3 regions of the Mesorhizobium sp. M7D.F.Ca.US.004.01.2.1 genome follow, and region 1 is predicted to be linked to each of the others. Evidence: predicted binding sites of a transcription regulator. Region 1 holds the regulator's gene; each other region holds the start of a gene.

Region 1 (3,277 bases):
GACGAAAACGTCGCGGTGGTGCTGGTCAACCACGTCAATTACAAATCGGGTGAACTGCGGGACATGGCGGCGCTGACGCGCAAGGCTCATGCGGCCGGAGCGCTGATCGTCTGGGATCTGTGCCACACCGCGGGTGCTCTGCCGGTCGAGCTCGATCACGCAAATGCCGACTTCGCCATCGGCTGCACCTACAAGTACCTCAACGGCGGTCCGGGCGCGCCGGCCTTCATCTATGCCGCCCGGCGCCACCACGGCGAGATCAGCCAGCCACTCAGCGGCTGGTGGGGGCATGCGCGGCCCTTTGCCTTCGAACAGGGTTACGTGGCCGGCACCGGTATCCGCCGCTTTCTGTGCGGCACGCAGCCGGTCCTGTCGATGCGGGCGCTCAAGGGTGCGCTTGCCATCTGGAACGACGTCGACATGGCGGCATTGCGAAAGAAAAGCGTCGCGCTGACCGAACTGTTCATCCAGCTCGTCGAAGCAAAGTGCGGCGCCTATGGTCTCACGCTGGAGACCACCCGCGACACGACCAGCCGCGGCAGCCAGGTGTCGTTCCTTCACGATCATGGCTATCAAATCATGCGGGCGCTGATCGAGCGTGGCGTGATCGGTGATTTCCGCGCGCCATCGACCATCCGTTTCGGCTTCACGCCGCTCTATGTCGGCTACAAGGATGTGTGGCTGGCGGTCGAGGTGCTGGAAGACATTCTGCGCACGGGTGCATGGAAGGACCAGCGTTTCGCCGTCAAGGAGGCCGTTACCTAACGCAGCCGTCTCGACGATCTGTTGTCATCGGCTCTCCCCTTGGTCGGATGACGAAGAGACGAATTTCCAGCTCGCACATGCGTTCGTTGCTGGTGGCCAGCGCAGGCTACAATAATTAACCAAGGTTGGCGTTTTTGGCTTCGTTTCGTTCACGGCAAACGAAAGCTGGAAAGCCCACCGTCGAGGGGCCTGTCGGCAGCCATGCCAGGCCTGATCTCGGGATGGGCCACAGGCTATTAACCATAACAATTTCAATGTCGGAAAGCGCACTGCGACGGCATGCAGGCGTCGACGAGATCCGCTTGCAACCGCGGAATAATTTCCGCCACCTTAACAAATTCATTAAACTTTAAACGGTTGCAGAACACAACTGGAACAGATAGTGTTTGTTCTGGGTTTGTTTTTCTGATTCTGGTTTCAGGTACCTTGGGGGCCGCCATGCTGACGCGCAAGCAACACGAACTGCTGATGTTCATCCATGAACGCCTGAAGGAAAGCGGCATTCCGCCATCCTTCGATGAGATGAAGGAGGCGCTCGATCTTGCCTCCAAATCCGGGATTCACCGGCTGATTACGGCACTGGAGGAGCGCGGCTTCATTCGCCGGCTGCCCAACCGGGCACGCGCGCTGGAAGTGCTGCGGCTGCCGGATTCGATCGCGCCCGGCCTCAACGCGGCAAAAAAATTCTCGCCAAGCGTCATCCAGGGCAGTCTTGGTCAAGGCGGCCTTGGCCGGCAGATCAAGCCGGCGCTTTCGCGGATGTCTTCGGCCGGCAATGACGACGACGTGGTCTCCGCGGTGTCGATCCCGGTGATGGGCCGCATCGCTGCCGGTGTGCCGATCGACGCCATTCAGCATCAGACGCATTCGATCTCGGTGCCGCCGGACATGATCATGGGCGGCGAGCACTATGCGCTGGAGGTCAAGGGCGACTCGATGATCGAGGCCGGCATTTTCGACGGCGACACCGTCATCATCCGCAATGCCGACACGGCGAGCCCCGGCGAAATCATCGTGGCGCTGGTCGATGAAGAGGAAGCGACGCTGAAGCGGTTCCGCCGCAAGGGCGCCTCGATTGCTCTCGAAGCCGCCAATCCGGCCTATGAAACCCGTATTTTCGGGCCGGACAGGGTCAAGGTGCAAGGCAAGCTCGTCGGCCTGATCCGCCGCTACTGAGGCAGCTGCGGTTTAACCACTGGCTTCTCGGGTCTCTTGAAGGGCGGCAGTCCCCTCGCCTCGCGTGAGAATTTGCGTTGTTCATGCCAAGGCCGGTAGGGCCTGTCCACCGCGAAGCTGACGGTTGCCGGCGCGGTCGCCGACTGGCGATCGAAGAAGACGGCAGCACTGCCTTTGCGAGCCAGTTGTCGCTTGGTGATGACGAGAACCAGCGGATCGTGACAAGCGTCATAGGCCGTCGCGTCATTGATTACGATCAGCCCGGCGAAGCCGCAGGCTTTCCACGTGTCCTTGCGATCCTCGACATAAGCAATGATCGCGCCGGACGTGCGCCTGGCGAGACAAACGCCTGACGTGCAATAGAACGGCGATCCCGGCGGCAGTTCCGGGGCATCCGCGATCTCGAATTGTGCGTCTCCTTGGGTGAAGACTTCCGGCACGACGATGGTTTCGGATGTCAGTGCGCGCTTCCAGTTGTCGACGGTGAATTCGTTCGGCCGTGCGCGGCTGACGGCGAACTCGCCGCCGCCGATCGGCAACGCAACCAGTCGAGCGTCCTCGGAGATCAGCACGTCGGGTGTGCGCGTATCCGAAACGGTCAGCAGGCCGGCAAGCGCGAAGGGAAGAGCGGCGAGCCGTAGCCATGTCGTCGCCATCGTCGCGATGACCAGGGCAATCGCCACCAGCAGGACAGACTGCTGCGAAATCAATCCGACTCCATCGACGGGCGAACGCTCGGAAATCCATCCGGACATGGCGATCATCGCGGTCAGGCCCTTGCCCATCACATAAAGGAATGGACCATCGGCGCCGAAGGGCATCGCCAGCGCACTGAGGACGGCGAAAGGCATGACAACCAGTGACACGATTGGCATGATGGCCAGATTGGCGAACAGGCTTAGCGGCGACACACGCTGAAAATGCCAGATAGCAAACAGCGCCGTGGCGCCGCCGGCGATGATGGATGTCATGGCCAAGCCGCCCGCCGCCAGCAGGAATTTTCGCGTCAGGAAGCCGGGCAAGGATCGCTTCGGCGGCGGCGGTCTGGTTTTCCCCGCGCGATGATCCGACCAGCCGGCATAGGCGCCGACAAGTGCTGCGGTTGCCGCGAAGGACATCTGGAAGCTCGGGCCGACCACCTCGTGCGGCGACACCACGATGACGGCGATCGCCGAGATCGCCAGATTGCGCATGGTGAGTGCCGCCCGATCGAACAGAACGGCAATCAGCATCACCGCCAGCATGATGAAGCTGCGCTCGGCGGCAACGACGACGCCAGAGATGATGAGATAGGCAGCGATCGAGAACAGTGCCGCGGCGGCGGCATATTTCTTGA
Region 2 (3,277 bases), on a different contig from region 1:
GGCGTCGCCCGTCATCGCCAGCGATTCGCGTTCGCCGTCCGAAAGCCCGATCTTGATGCGCCCGCCAACCACGGCGATCGTCGCCGGCACGGCGCCGCCATCGGTGATGATCTTTTCGACATCGGCCGCCATGGCGCCATTGTCGGGGTAGGGCATGCCATGGGTGATGATGGTGCTTTCCAGCGCCACCACCGGCCGACCGGCGGCCAGGGCCTGCACCACCGGCGCGTGGATATCGATGAAGGGGCGGGCGGTCTCTGGGGTCATCTGGGTCTCCAATCCGGAGTGCGGCGCGTCCATCGGGACGCTCGGCAACACTGCGGCACTATAAATTTGCCGGTCTCATGCCACTTCCTGCGCATCCGGCACAAGAGCCAACGCTTCCGCGAAGCTCGCCGTGGTGAACTCCGGAACGGCGTTGGCGCTTTCGATGGCAAGCGTCGCCGCGGCAATGCCGTCGCGCAAGGCCACCCGCAGCGGCAGGCCGCGCAGCAAGGCAGCGACCGTTGCGCCCGCCAGCGCATCGCCGGCGCCGGTGACGTCAGCGACCTTTCTTGGCGGCGGCGGCAGGATCGAGAAGGCGCCGGCTTCATCGAAGCCCAGCATGGGGCCACCGCCCGCCGTCACCACGCCGCTTTTGAGCCCTGCGCGTCTCAGCCCGTCGACGATGTCTTGCGGAGAAGCCGCGGCGTCCAGGTCTGCCAGCGCGATCGCTTCGCGCCGGTTCATGAAGACGACGGCCAGATCGCCAAGCACCGGCTTCAAACGCACGATCTTGGCCGGCGAAATGGCAATGGCGAAGACGGGTTTGCCGGCGGCAAGCGAAACCAGCCGCTCCAGTGCCGCCGTCGGCAGGTTGGCGTCGCAGAAGACGGCATCGGCGGCAGCAATCACCTCCCGTACCTTGGAGCGCCTGATCTGCTTGGGAAACGCCAGGTCATAGAGCGCCATGTCGGCAAAGCCGACGATCAGCTCGCCCTCGCGGTCGATCAGCGCCGTATAGCTCGGCGTGGTGCGGTCGAGGAACACCGCCGACAGGTCGGCAATACCTGCCTCGGCAATGGCTCGCGAAACGGTGTCGGCGGCGGCATCGCCGCCGCGCACCGACATGAGCGACGCGGAGACGCCACGAAGCACCGCACTGCGCAAAGCGTTGAAGACGCCGCCGCCGACATCCTCGCGCATCGTGCCGGGATTGGAGGCGGCAGGCACGTAGGGGCCGGACACCTGACCGCGCCGGTCGATATGGGCGCCGCCTACGGCCAGTATTTTCGCGGATTTCAGCATGCCGGCGATATGACCTTTGTTATTCCAGCCGCACAAGCGCTAGGCTGCGTGACGAAGCTTCGCATGCAAGGCAGCGATTCGGCAGATCGAAACAATCGAGCCGTCTGGCCCAATGCGGGATGCATCGTGAAACGAATCGTGAGACAAAAAAAGAACAAATCTGGATATTGATTGTTTTTCAGATATTTGACCCCTCTTGCCAAACGAGAACAAAAAAGGTACAAAATGGCAGGGATTACGGATTGTCCGGCCTTCATTGACGACCAAGGGGTGATGTATCATGGCTCAGAATTCTTTGCGGCTTGTAGAGGATAAGGCAGTGGACAAATCAAAGGCTCTGGATGCGGCGCTGTCGCAGATCGAGCGGGCTTTCGGCAAGGGCTCGATCATGCGGCTCGGCGCGAACGAGCAGGTCGTCGAGATCGAAACGGTGCCGACAGGCTCGCTTGGCCTCGACATCGCGCTTGGCGTCGGTGGCCTGCCGCGCGGCCGCATCGTCGAGATCTATGGGCCGGAAAGCTCGGGCAAGACGACGCTGGCCCTGCACACCGTGGCCGAAGCTCAGAAGAAGGGCGGCATCTGCGCCTTCGTCGATGCCGAGCACGCGCTTGACCCAGTCTATGCCCGCAAGCTTGGCGTCGATCTCGAGAACCTCCTGATCTCGCAGCCCGACACTGGTGAGCAGGCGCTGGAAATCTGCGACACGCTGGTGCGCTCCGGCGCCATCGACGTGCTGGTGGTCGATTCGGTCGCCGCGCTGACGCCACGCGCCGAAATCGAAGGCGAGATGGGCGATTCGCTGCCCGGCCTGCAGGCCCGCCTGATGAGCCAGGCGCTGCGCAAGCTGACCGCTTCGATCTCGCGCTCCAACACCATGGTCATCTTCATCAACCAGATCCGCATGAAGATCGGCGTCATGTTCGGTTCGCCCGAAACCACCACCGGCGGCAACGCGCTGAAATTCTACGCTTCGGTGCGCCTCGATATCCGCCGCATCGGTTCGGTCAAGGACCGCGACGAGGTCGTCGGCAACCAGACCCGCGTCAAGGTGGTCAAGAACAAGCTGGCGCCGCCCTTCAAGGTGGTCGAGTTCGATATCATGTATGGTGAAGGCGTGTCCAAGACCGGCGAACTGGTCGATCTCGGAGTCAAGGCCGGCGTGGTCGAGAAGTCGGGCGCCTGGTTCTCCTACAATTCGCAGCGTCTCGGCCAGGGTCGCGAGAATGCCAAGCTGTTCCTGCGTGATAACCCCGACACCGCGCGCGAGATCGAACTGGCGCTCAGGCAGAATGCCGGGCTGATCGCCGAGAAGTTCCTTGAGAATGGCGGCTCTGAAGGTGGCGACGACGGTTTCGAGGAAGAATCCGGCGCGATGTAACAGCTTCGTGCGCGATGCCGGCCGGAGTTCGGCCATAATCGCGTTCTATTATCTCAGGCTTATGTAATCGAGTTCCGAGTATTGCGTTTCGAAACCGTCGGCCCAGTGCCGGCGGTTTTGCGTTTTGGCGGCAAAACCAAGCGGGTTCGAACTGCCGGCAGGGGCCATGGATTGGACCAATTCCGTGTTTCTGGACAGGGTGAAGCGCGGCGGCTAAAAGGCCAAGTCCTATCTTCTAAAACGCAGAGCCCATTTCCGTCGGTTTGCCGGCGGCTCTTCCGAAAAGGCAGCATTCATGAGTGGCGTGAACGAAATCCGGTCGACATTTCTCGACTACTTCCGCAAGGAGGGTCACGAGATCGTCGCGTCGAGCCCGCTGGTGCCGCGCAACGACCCGACGCTGATGTTCACTAACGCCGGCATGGTGCAGTTCAAGAACGTCTTCACCGGCCTGGAGAAGCGGCCCTATTCGCGCGCCTCGACCGCCCAGAAGAGCGTTCGCGCCGGCGGCAAGCACAACGATCTCGACAATGTCGGCTATACCGCGCGCCATCTGACCTTTTTCGAGATGCTCGGCAATTTCTCCTTTGGCGACTATTTCAAGGAGCGCGC
Region 3 (3,277 bases), on a different contig from region 1:
TAGTGACGTGCCGGCGATGGGACCAGACCAGCGTCGTCAAATCTTCGACAACCGGCAGGAGCCAGGATCAGGGGCTTGGCTTCATGCCGCCTTTTTTCGCGTGTCGAAAACATGGTCGACGATGCCCCATGCCTGTGCCTCCCGGGCGGTCATGAAGTGGTCGCGATCCAGCGTGCGCTCGACCTCTTCATAGGTGCGGCCGCAATGTTGCGCGTAGAGTTCGGCCATGTGCCGTTTCGTCCGGCCGATGCGCTCGGCATGACGCTGGATGTCGGAGGCCTGGCCCTGGAAGCCGCCCAGCGGCTGATGCAGCAGGATGGTGGCGTTCGGCAGCGAGATACGACGCCCCGGTGTGCCTGCCATCAGCAGGAAAGAAGCCATCGAGGCGGCAAAGCCCATGCACACGGTGGATACCGGGCAACTGATATATTGCATCGTGTCGTAGATGGCGAAGCCGCTGGTCACCACGCCGCCCGGCGAGTTGATGTAGAGCGAGATCTCCTTGTCGGGATTGTCGGATTCCAGCGACAGCAGCTGTGCGCAGACCAGTGCCGAGATGTCGTCGTTGATCTCGCCATTGATGAAGACGATGCGCTCGCGCAGCAGCCGTGAAAAGATGTCGAAGGCACGTTCGCCGCGGCTCGATTGCTCGATCACCATCGGCACCAGACTGGCAAGGCCGCTCATTGTATGTCTCCGTTGTTGTCGCTCAGGCTGCACGCAGCAAGAGGCGAGGCATGTTTGCGGCGATTGGCTTGCGTGAACTGTCAAGTGAAAGCCGGCAGCCGGCGCCGGCCATGGCAATTGCGGGCATTGCCGTCCGGGCGAAGCCATCATGGACGATGCGCAGATGCGTGCCGCCGGAAACCGTGCGGGCGAGTGTGAAGGTGACAATGCTGTCCAATGGGCTGTCGAGCGGGGCCTGCCGCGCCGCGCCGCCTGGCTGCGAGCGCTCCCGCCAGGAATAGCGCAACAGCCGTTCGGGCTCGGCGTCGAGGATTTCGCATTCGATCGGCGCATTCGGACCGGCGAAGGCAAAACGATTGCCGATCTCGGGTCTGATGTCGTTCGGCATCATCCAGGCGGCGAGCAGCTCCGGAACGGTCAGGGCCCGCCAGACCTTTTCTGGCGGCTCGGCAAGGTCGTACTCGAACTCGATCGCGTCCGCGGCGTCGCTTTGGCTCTCGTTGGTCGTCAATCTCGCCTTCTTCATTGATCCATGTCCTTCAAAACGGCCTTCAGCCTTTCGATGCGCTCCGGCCAGAAGGTCCGGTAGCGTTCGATCCAGGAGAGCAAGGGGGCGAGCCCCTGCGGGTCGGCGCGGTAAAATGCGTTGCGGCCCACACGCCGCTCGACCACCAGGCCGGCGCCACGCAGCACCGCCAGATGCTGCGACACCGCGGGCTGTGACACCGTCATGCCGGTGCGCAATTCCGATACGCTCATCTCGCCGGCGGCGAGCCGCTCAAAAACGGCGCGGCGCGTGGGGTCGGCCAGGGCCCGGAAAATCTCTGCTTCGATCATGGCCAAAGCATAAGCATTCACTTATTGATTTGGCAAGCGCTCTTTTCAAACCCATATGAGGCCTTCGGACATTGCTGCCATTCCTTGACAATCGGCAGGGATGCAGATAAGAACGAAAAGGGAACAAAAACCTTGTGGGTAAAGGCAGCCATGGCAGGCGGCTGACGTCGGCAGCCTGTAAGGTGCTGCGACAAAAATTTGTTTCAGATGAGCGCGGAGAAATATCATGGCGGGTAGCGTCAACAAGGTCATTCTGGTCGGTAACCTCGGTGCGGACCCTGAAATCCGCCGGCTGAACTCGGGCGAGCCGGTCGTCAACATTCGCATTGCCACCTCGGAAAGCTGGCGCGACAAGAATTCCGGTGAGCGCAAGGAAAAGACCGAGTGGCACAACGTCGTCATCTTCAATGAGGGCATCGCCAAGGTGGCCGAGCAGTATCTGAAGAAGGGCATGAAGGTCTATGTCGAGGGCCAGCTGCAGACGCGCAAATGGCAGGACCAGACCGGCGCCGACAAGTACACGACCGAAGTCGTGCTGCAGAAATTCCGCGGCGAGCTGCAGATGCTCGACGCACGCGGACAGGGCGAAGGCGGCCAGGTCGGCGGCTATGCCGGTGGCGGCAGCACCCGTGGTTCCGATTTCGGCCAGTCCAGCCCGAGCGAAGGCTTCAATCGCGGTGGTGGCGGTGCCAAGAGCGGCGGCGGTGGCGGTTCGTCGCGCGAACTGGACGACGAGATTCCGTTCTGATCGCAACAGCAGATGTTATTTTTGGCTTAAGTCAAACATTGCGCCCCGAGAGTCCCTCATGGACTTTCGGGGTTTTGCATTGTCGAATTGAACGCTGATTTGGCGATCAACGAAATATGGCGAAGGACGAGTTCGATGAAAGCACGCGTAAAATGGGTTGAGGAGCGCACCTTCGTCGGCGAATCCGGCAGCGGCCACAAGGTCGTGCTGGGAACCGCCCCCGGACCGGAAGGCAGGACACCGGGACCGAGCCCGATGGAGCTGGTGCTGATCGGCACCGGCGGCTGTTCGGCCTATGATGTCGTGCATATCCTCGAAAAGGGCCGCGAGGCGGTCGAGGACTGCGTGGTCGAACTCGACGCCGACCGGGCCGAAACCGAGCCCAGGGTGTTCACCCGCATCCATATGCATTTCGTCGTCAAGGGCAGGGCGCTCTCGCCCGACAAGGTCAAACGGGCAATTGACCTCTCGATCGAAAAATATTGCTCGGCCTCCGCAATGTTGGCCAAGACCGCCACGATTACCCACGATTTCGAAGTGATCGACACGACGGCGAAGTAGGCAGTAGGCAGTAGGCAGTAGGGACCGCCGTTCAGCCCGCCATCAGCGCCTTGATGCCATCCGCCACGAACTGCACGGCCAGCGCCGCCAGGATGACGCCGAGCAGCCGGGTCAGGATCGAGCGTCCGGTCTGGCCGAGAATGCGGTCGATGCGTTCCGACAGCACGAACACCAGATAGGTGATGGCGAGGCAGACGAAGATAATGCCGACCAGCGCCGCCTGCGCGGCAAAGCCCTGGAACGAACCGGAGAGCAGCACAGTCGCCGAAATGGCGCCGGGTCCGGCAATCAGCGGGATCGCCAGCGGGAAGGCGGCGATGTTGTGGATCATGTCCTTGGTGATGGCGACGTCGCCAATCTTTTCCTTGCGGTCCTGCCGGCGCTCGAACACCATTTCGAAGGCGATGAAGAACAAGAGGAAACCGCCGGCGACGCGGAAGGCCG

Evidence for each region. Region 1 encodes LexA, which represses DNA repair genes until DNA is damaged. Its sites were predicted from a motif close to TGTTCNNNNTGTGTTCNG; they were not measured.
Region 2: a site for LexA is predicted at 1,493-1,510, ahead of recA (recombinase RecA). Genes of this name have one in related genera too.
Region 3: a site for LexA is predicted at 1,633-1,650, ahead of EN993_RS09900 (single-stranded DNA-binding protein). Genes of this name have one in related genera too.

The regions. Positions count from the first base shown of each region.
Region 1 is NZ_RZRQ01000120.1:3,867-7,143, reverse strand. Features, by position in the region: gene kynU (kynureninase) at 1-765, shown strand, start outside; gene lexA (transcriptional repressor LexA) at 1,204-1,941, shown strand; gene EN993_RS17765 (ComEC/Rec2 family competence protein) at 1,935-3,277, opposite strand, start outside.
Region 2 is NZ_RZRQ01000110.1:9,892-13,168, reverse strand. Features, by position in the region: gene EN993_RS16885 (pseudouridine-5'-phosphate glycosidase) at 1-267, opposite strand, end outside; gene EN993_RS16880 (carbohydrate kinase family protein) at 343-1,287, opposite strand; gene recA (recombinase RecA) at 1,568-2,665, shown strand; gene alaS (alanine--tRNA ligase) at 2,961-3,277, shown strand, end outside.
Region 3 is NZ_RZRQ01000046.1:21,630-24,906, reverse strand. Features, by position in the region: gene EN993_RS09915 (ATP-dependent Clp protease proteolytic subunit) at 82-687, opposite strand; gene EN993_RS09910 (SRPBCC domain-containing protein) at 710-1,213, opposite strand; gene EN993_RS09905 (metalloregulator ArsR/SmtB family transcription factor) at 1,210-1,524, opposite strand; gene EN993_RS09900 (single-stranded DNA-binding protein) at 1,751-2,272, shown strand; gene EN993_RS09895 (OsmC family protein) at 2,408-2,833, shown strand; gene EN993_RS09890 (MarC family protein) at 2,865-3,277, opposite strand, start outside.